DNA from 2 places in the Lactobacillus sp. W8172 genome. Region 2 is predicted to be linked to the other one. Evidence: riboswitches for the same ligand, from Rfam matches in the RefSeq annotation. Region 2 holds a riboswitch; the other holds the start of a gene.
The links. A riboswitch is a leader RNA that binds a small molecule or an ion and turns the genes downstream of it on or off. The one in region 2 is predicted to bind lysine.
Positions count from the first base shown of each region.

Region 1: another riboswitch for lysine. It lies ahead of H3R21_RS05960 (ABC transporter substrate-binding protein/permease); the one in region 2 lies ahead of lysA (diaminopimelate decarboxylase).

Region 1 is NZ_JACFPG010000004.1:49,005-52,428, reverse strand. It holds gene H3R21_RS05975 (TerC family protein) at 1-685, shown strand, start outside; partial or broken gene H3R21_RS05970 (DUF488 domain-containing protein) at 686-1,037, opposite strand; gene H3R21_RS05965 (DNA-3-methyladenine glycosylase) at 1,061-1,693, shown strand; lysine riboswitch at 1,798-1,973, shown strand; gene H3R21_RS05960 (ABC transporter substrate-binding protein/permease) at 2,085-3,424, shown strand, end outside.
Region 2 is NZ_JACFPG010000003.1:55,273-58,696, forward strand. It holds gene dapD (2,3,4,5-tetrahydropyridine-2,6-dicarboxylate N-acetyltransferase) at 1-204, opposite strand, end outside; gene lysA (diaminopimelate decarboxylase) at 214-1,524, opposite strand; lysine riboswitch at 1,620-1,797, opposite strand; gene H3R21_RS05055 (aspartate kinase) at 1,969-3,336, shown strand; gene dapF (diaminopimelate epimerase) at 3,333-3,424, shown strand, end outside.

The DNA of each region.
Region 1 (3,424 bases), on a different contig from region 2:
GACACTTATTTTAATGGAATGTCTGCTTTCAGTTGATAATGCAGTTGTTTTAGCCGCACAGACTAAGGTATTACCCACCAAGAAAGAGCAAGAAAAATCGCTATTCTATGGTATGTGGGGAGCCTATATTTTTCGCTTTATTGTAATCGGAATTGGCACTTACCTAATTAACTTTTGGGAAATTAAGTTAGCGGGCAGTTTATACCTGTTTTACCTAGCCTTTAAGTTTTTCTACGATCAGCGTCATCCACAAAAAGCGCAAGCTGAAGAAAAAGCCGAAGGCGAAAAGATTGCACAGCATTCTCCCAAAAAGGGTAAACACTTTTTATCACTCTTCTGGCGAACAGTTATTTCAATTGAGGCAATGGATATCGTCTTTTCAATTGATTCAGTTTTGGCCGCACTAGCCGTCTCGAGTAATCCAGTTGTTGTTTTAATTGGTGGCATGATTGGAATTTTATGTATGCGGGGCGTCGCCGAAATAATTATCAAATTAATGGATATTATTCCTGAATTGCAGCCAATGGCCTACGTCCTGATTGCAATTATCGCCTTAAAACTGCTTATTTCATTACCACCACTTCACTATGAATTACCAAACACTGTTTTTGCGATCATTGTTTTTGGTGTCTTAATTATCACAATTGCGTTTCACTTTTTACGGCTTAAAAAGCATGGTCGTTAACTATAATTGAGAAATAATTTTTTCTTTGAGCACAACCGCCTGGTTATGCTCTTTATTTTTAGCACCGTATAAAAACAACACGTCTTGTTTCGGCAACTGCTGTTTCACTAGGGACACAAACTCGGCCATGGTTGAATTTGCTTCAAGTTCTGCCAGATGCCTTTGCTTAAATTGCATAAATTTATTATCATCATGATTAAACCCACTTGCGAAGCTCTTTACTGGGTGCAAGTTCCTTAACCCAAACATCGAGTCTGGCATCTGTCTTGCTTATACCTCGTAGCCATAATCGATCTACTAAAATGCGATAGCCTGCAGGCTGCTCTTTTTCGTAAATTCGAACTAATTTTATCTAGTGTACTACTCAAGGAAAAAATGGATTATTCAACTTACTTTACTAATCACTCAACTGAAGAAATTAGTGCCGATCTACTTGGTCGGCCATTAACTTATAATGATGGCAAACGCACTCTTGGCGGTTATATTGTCGAAGCAGAAGCATACTTAGGAAAAAAGGATCGTGCAGCACATTCTTATGGTGGTCATCGTAGTCCTGCCAACGAAGGGCTTTATGCCCGTGGCGGAACAATCTATATTTATGCTCAACGACAATACTTCTTTTTTGATGTTGCAACTCAGGCAAAAGATGAACCACAAGGTGTCTTAATCAGAGCAATTGAACCTGCTTGGGGAGTTGAACAAATGATTGGTAATCGCTCGGGTAAAAACGGCATTTTATTAACAAATGGACCCGCTAAGATGATGCAAGCTTTTGGCATTCATGATAAAAATTGGGATCTACATTTTTTAAGTGATTCACCCTTTGCAATCGATTTAAATGATCAACATCAGAAAAAGCCGCAAGAAATTGCTAAGAGTGCCCGCATCGGTGTCAACCAATCTGAATTGGAATGGGCAAATAAGCCATTACGTTTTTTTGTTGCCGGCAATCCATATGTTTCGCGAATGAAGAAAAATGATTATCGTGCTAATAATGGCTGGCAATAAGTGCTAATTTTAAATATAAAAACTGGTAATAGTACACATTTGATTTATAGCTGTTGACAAGTTAATCTTTTTAGCCTATCCTGTTGATTAAGTTAAATAATTTCCAATGCAATAGAGGTTGCGGTAATTACGAAACTAATCTGAGTGAACGAACACAATGAAGATTAGTGTAAGAGTTATCGCCGAAACAAAAGTGCTATTCGCTTTAACACTTTTGTTGGGCTGCAGGAGAAGATCTTGCAGACTGTCCTAGTTAATACTGGGGAGCGCTATATGATTTGTCTAAAATATGATCAATTATAACCTCGTTGTTTTGTAAACAGCGAGGTTTTTATTTACGCTTTTTATTGTATTGGCTTTATTTGAAACAAATTTCTCGGAGGTTTTCAAAATGAAGTCAAGAAATAAGTGGATTACCGCTCTAATCACGGTGATGCTTAGTTTCATCATTACAAGCAATTTTGGTATTACACAAGTTAATGCCAAAAAAGATGATGGTGAACTAAAGGTAGCAATGGAGGCCAACTACCAACCATATAATTGGACTCAAACTACAGACAAAAATGGTGCGGTGCCAATTGAAGGCTCACGCACATATGCCAACGGCTATGATGTTAAAATTGCAAAAATAATTGGTAAACAATTGCATCGTAAGGTTGTTGTAGTTAAGACTGAGTGGGATGGTTTACTTCCAGCTTTAACCAGTGGCAAAGCTGACCTGATTATTGCCGGAATGAGTCCAACTGCTGAGCGTGCAAAAGCGATTAATTTTACTAAACCATATCGAAACAGTACTTTTGTTGTTATTACAAAAGTCAACAGTAAATACGCCAACGCTAAAACGCTAAACGATTTTAAAGGTGCTAAGTTAACTGCTCAGCAAGGTACTTCGCACTATGCACTAATTAAGCAACTTAAAGGTGCCAAGAGACAACCCGCAATGCGTGACTTTGCTGCAATGCGTCAAAGCTTAATTTCTGGTACCATTGATGGCTATATTGCCGAAGATACCGAGTCAACCTCATTTAAAATGGTTGACCCTGACATCAAGGCAATTCCAATTAGTAAAATGGCCGGTTTCCGCATTTCTGAAGAAGATTCAACTACTGCAATCGGCATCGCCAAGCCAAACAGAGATTTACTCAAGCAAGTTAACCAAGTCTTAGCTACTATTCCAAACTCTGAAAGAACCAAGCTAATGACTACCGCCATTTCACAACAACCAAAAACTGATGAAACTAGCAAGAAAGGTAAACAAGATCCTTGGCTCGTCAGTGTTTGGAAACAATTTGGGGGCATGATTTTAAGTGGTATTGGTATGACCCTTCTTCTTGCTTCAGTTGGTACGATTGCCGGTTTCTTCATCGGTCTTTTCGTTGGTATTATTAGGACTATCCCTACCCCAACTAGCAGAGGTAAAAGATGGTTTTCGAAGTTTATTAACTGGCTTCTATCCGTTTATATTGAAGTTTTCCGCGGTACCCCAATGATGGTACAAGCAGCCGTAATTTATTATGGAATTGCTCAATTCTGGCACATCAATATCGATCGTACACTTGCTGCACTAGTAATTGTTTCGATTAACACAGGCGCATACTTGGCAGAAATTATTCGTGGTGGAATTATTTCTACCCCAGAAGGACAATTTGAAGCTGCCAGCGCATTAGGAATGACCCATAACCAAAGAATGTGGCATATTATTTTGCCTCAAGCTATTAAGAACTGTTTACC
Region 2 (3,424 bases):
GATTTTTGCTGCATTAGTTCGTAAAAATGGTACTAGATCATCCCAGTCACCAAAAACAACACCACAATTACCCTCGATAAATGTTCTTACTTCTACAGGCCATTTCAAGTCCTCCAAGTCTCCCTTAACATAAATCTTAACTGGGGTTTTCTTAGGCGCATTGGCAATAAAATCAATAATTTCTGTCGCTGACATATTTTTCATTTGATATTCTCACTTTTCTTGATAAAACCGGTCATTCTTAATTAAATCGTCATAGGTTTCACGTGTAACAACTTCTTGTGCTCGTCCATTTTCTGCAAAAACAACTGCTGGTCTTGGAACACGGTTATAGTTAGAAGCCATGCTGTAGCCATATGCCCCAGTTGCAAGAACAGCAATTACATCCCCTGGCTTAGTTTTTGGTAAACATGCCTGATCAATCAAAATGTCACCAGATTCACAATAGCGTCCTGCTAAATGGATCTTTTCAACTGGTTCGGTTGCTGGTCGCTTGGCAACCAGTGCTTCATATTCTGCTTGATAAAGCGCAGGTCGAATGTTATCACCCATGCCGCCATCAACAGTCACATAAGGAGTTAAACCTGGCACATCCTTTCTGGAGCCAACGGTATAAAGGCTATAGCCTGCTTCACCAACAATTGAGCGTCCGGGTTCTACCCAGATGGCTGGTATGTTTAACTGATACTGCTCAGCTAGTGTACGAACACTGGCAATGATTTGTTCAACAAATGTACCTAGCCCAATCACACGATCTTTAGCGGTATATCTTATGCCAAAACCGCCGCCTAAATTTAGAACCTGTGGCTGATAATCATACTTTTGCTTCCATTCGTGAACTAGCTGCATCAATTTTTCCACTTCAAGATTAAAACCTTCAGTTTCAAGGATTTGTGAACCAATGTGAGCGTGAAGTCCAATCAACTCCATTTGCTCTTCCGCTTTAACTTGTAAAAAGGCTTTTTCTGCTTGACCCGAACGAACATCAAACCCAAATTTACTGTCTTCTTGACCGGTTTGATCATATTCGTGCGTATGTGCACTCACACCAGGAGTGATGCGGAGCATTACTTGCACTTTTTTGTTTGTTTCATGCAGTACTTGCTTCAGGAGTTCAATTTCATGAAAGTTATCTAAAATGATTACCCCAACATTATTTTCAACGGCCATTAAGAGTTCATCTTTTGTTTTATTATTACCGTGAAAACTGATTTTTTCCGTTGGAAAGCCGGCTTTCAATGCTGTATACAGTTCTCCACCTGAAACAACATCAATGTGGCCACCCAATTCGCTGATTACTTGATAGATTGCAATCGAGGTAAAAGCTTTACTAGCATAGCTGATGGCATAATCAACCTGTCCAGCAACAAAAGCTTGTTTAAGTGCATTGAACTGTTTTCTAATTTGGGCAACATCATAAACCACCAATGGCGTGCCAAAGTTTTCTGCTAGCTTAAGTGCATCTACACCTCCAATCATTAAGTGACCTTGATCATTCGTCTGGTAATAATCATTCGTTGACATCTAATAACCCCCGTTTTTTGGTAAAGAAAAAGACCCTTTAATACGCGCATAGCGTACAAAAGAGTCTTTCAGATTAAACCTTGATCTGATTCAGTTTTGGCGATAGCGCTCCGCAAATTTAAATTTGCGACAGTCCGTAATTTATTAGATTACGTCCCAGCCGATTAACTACCGCAATAATTAACGCTTCGGCAACCGCCCCTTTCGCTAGCTTCACCGTTTTTGCAGAAACTCCACTAGGTACTTTTGTTAGTTGCGACCTCTTCGTTTGATTTATAAAAATATTATTATTATTAATATTACTTGTCAACGGCTTTTTCATAATTAATTAACTTTATTTTTGAAAACATGATTGCAGTTATGTTTTAGTTGCAGATAAAAATTAAAATGTTAAAATGCGTTACTATCGAATTTAATTTTTTTAATCAAGTAGGTGTTGCAAAAATGAAAGTTGTTAAATTTGGTGGTAGTTCACTTGCAAGCGGTGAACAATTTCAAAAAGTGCTAAATATTATTAATGCTGACCCAACCAGAAAAGTAATTGTCACTTCCGCACCAGGAAAAAGATTTGCGGAAGATGTAAAAGTTACAGATCTGTTAATTGAATATGCCCAAAAAACACTGAAACAACAAGACACCGCTGAAATTATTCAGCAAATTTGGACGAGATATCAAGAAATTGCCGCTTTTTTTGCACTTGAGCCCCAAAAATTTGCGTTCTTGCACCAAGAGTTGGTTGACTTACCAATAGCTTTTAATGACGAGCCAGAATACCTAATGGCAGCTTTCAAAGCACACGGTGAAAAACTCTGTGCACAGTTACTAGCATTAATTTTACAAGAGCAAGGTTTGCCAACGCGCTTTCTAGACCCACAGGACGCTGGTTTTTTGGTAAGCAGTGTTGCCAGCGACGCTCAAGTCTTACCTGAAACTTATCAAAATTTACTTAGATGGCGTGAAGTGCCAGAAATACTAGTAGTTCCCGGTTTTTATGGTGTTACAACTCAGGGCAAAATTGCCACTTTCTCACGTGGTGGATCGGATATCACCGGTTCAATCTGGGCAAGAGGAATTAAAGCAGACTTGTACGAAAACTTTACTGACGTAAATGCAATTTATGCCGCGGATCCTAGAATTGTTGCTAACCCTCATCCAATTAAAATTATGACTTATAGGGAATTACGGGAACTATCTTATGCTGGTTTTTCAGTTTTCCATGACGAAGCGCTGATTCCGGCAATTCAAGGCCAAGTCTTCATCAATGTTAAAAATACTAATCACCCTGAATTACCAGGAACGATGATTGTACCTGAAAAAGATTTTCATCCTAAAAGTACGATTACAGGAGTTGCCAGCTCGAATCATTTTTCCGCTTTATATTTACATAAATATCTGCTTAATAAAGAAACTGGTTTTACCCTTAAGTTACTAGAAATATTTTACAAGTTTAATATTTCATACGAACACATGCCCTCAGGTATAGATGATCTAACGGTTATCTTTGACGAACGGCAGTTTACTGAAGAACTGCGCGCGCAAATGTGCAGTGAAATTCAAAAAGTGATTCATCCCGACCAATTAGAATGGATTGATGATTATGCTATCATTATGGTAGTTGGCGAAGGGATGCGGAATAAAATCGGTGCAATGAAGAACATCACTACCCCTTTAGCCAAAGAGCATATTGCCATTCACATGATCAATCAGGGTGCATCACGTATTTCTATTATGTTAGGCACCAAAAAAGAAGACGCAGCAAATGCTGTTAGCCAAATTTATCAACAATTTTTTAAAGGAGTAGCAAAATCATGATTCAAATGCAAAAAGTGCATGGTTCACAAAATCAATTTTTCTTATTAGACCAGACTCAATTAGAAAAGCCACTTACCGACCCCGAATT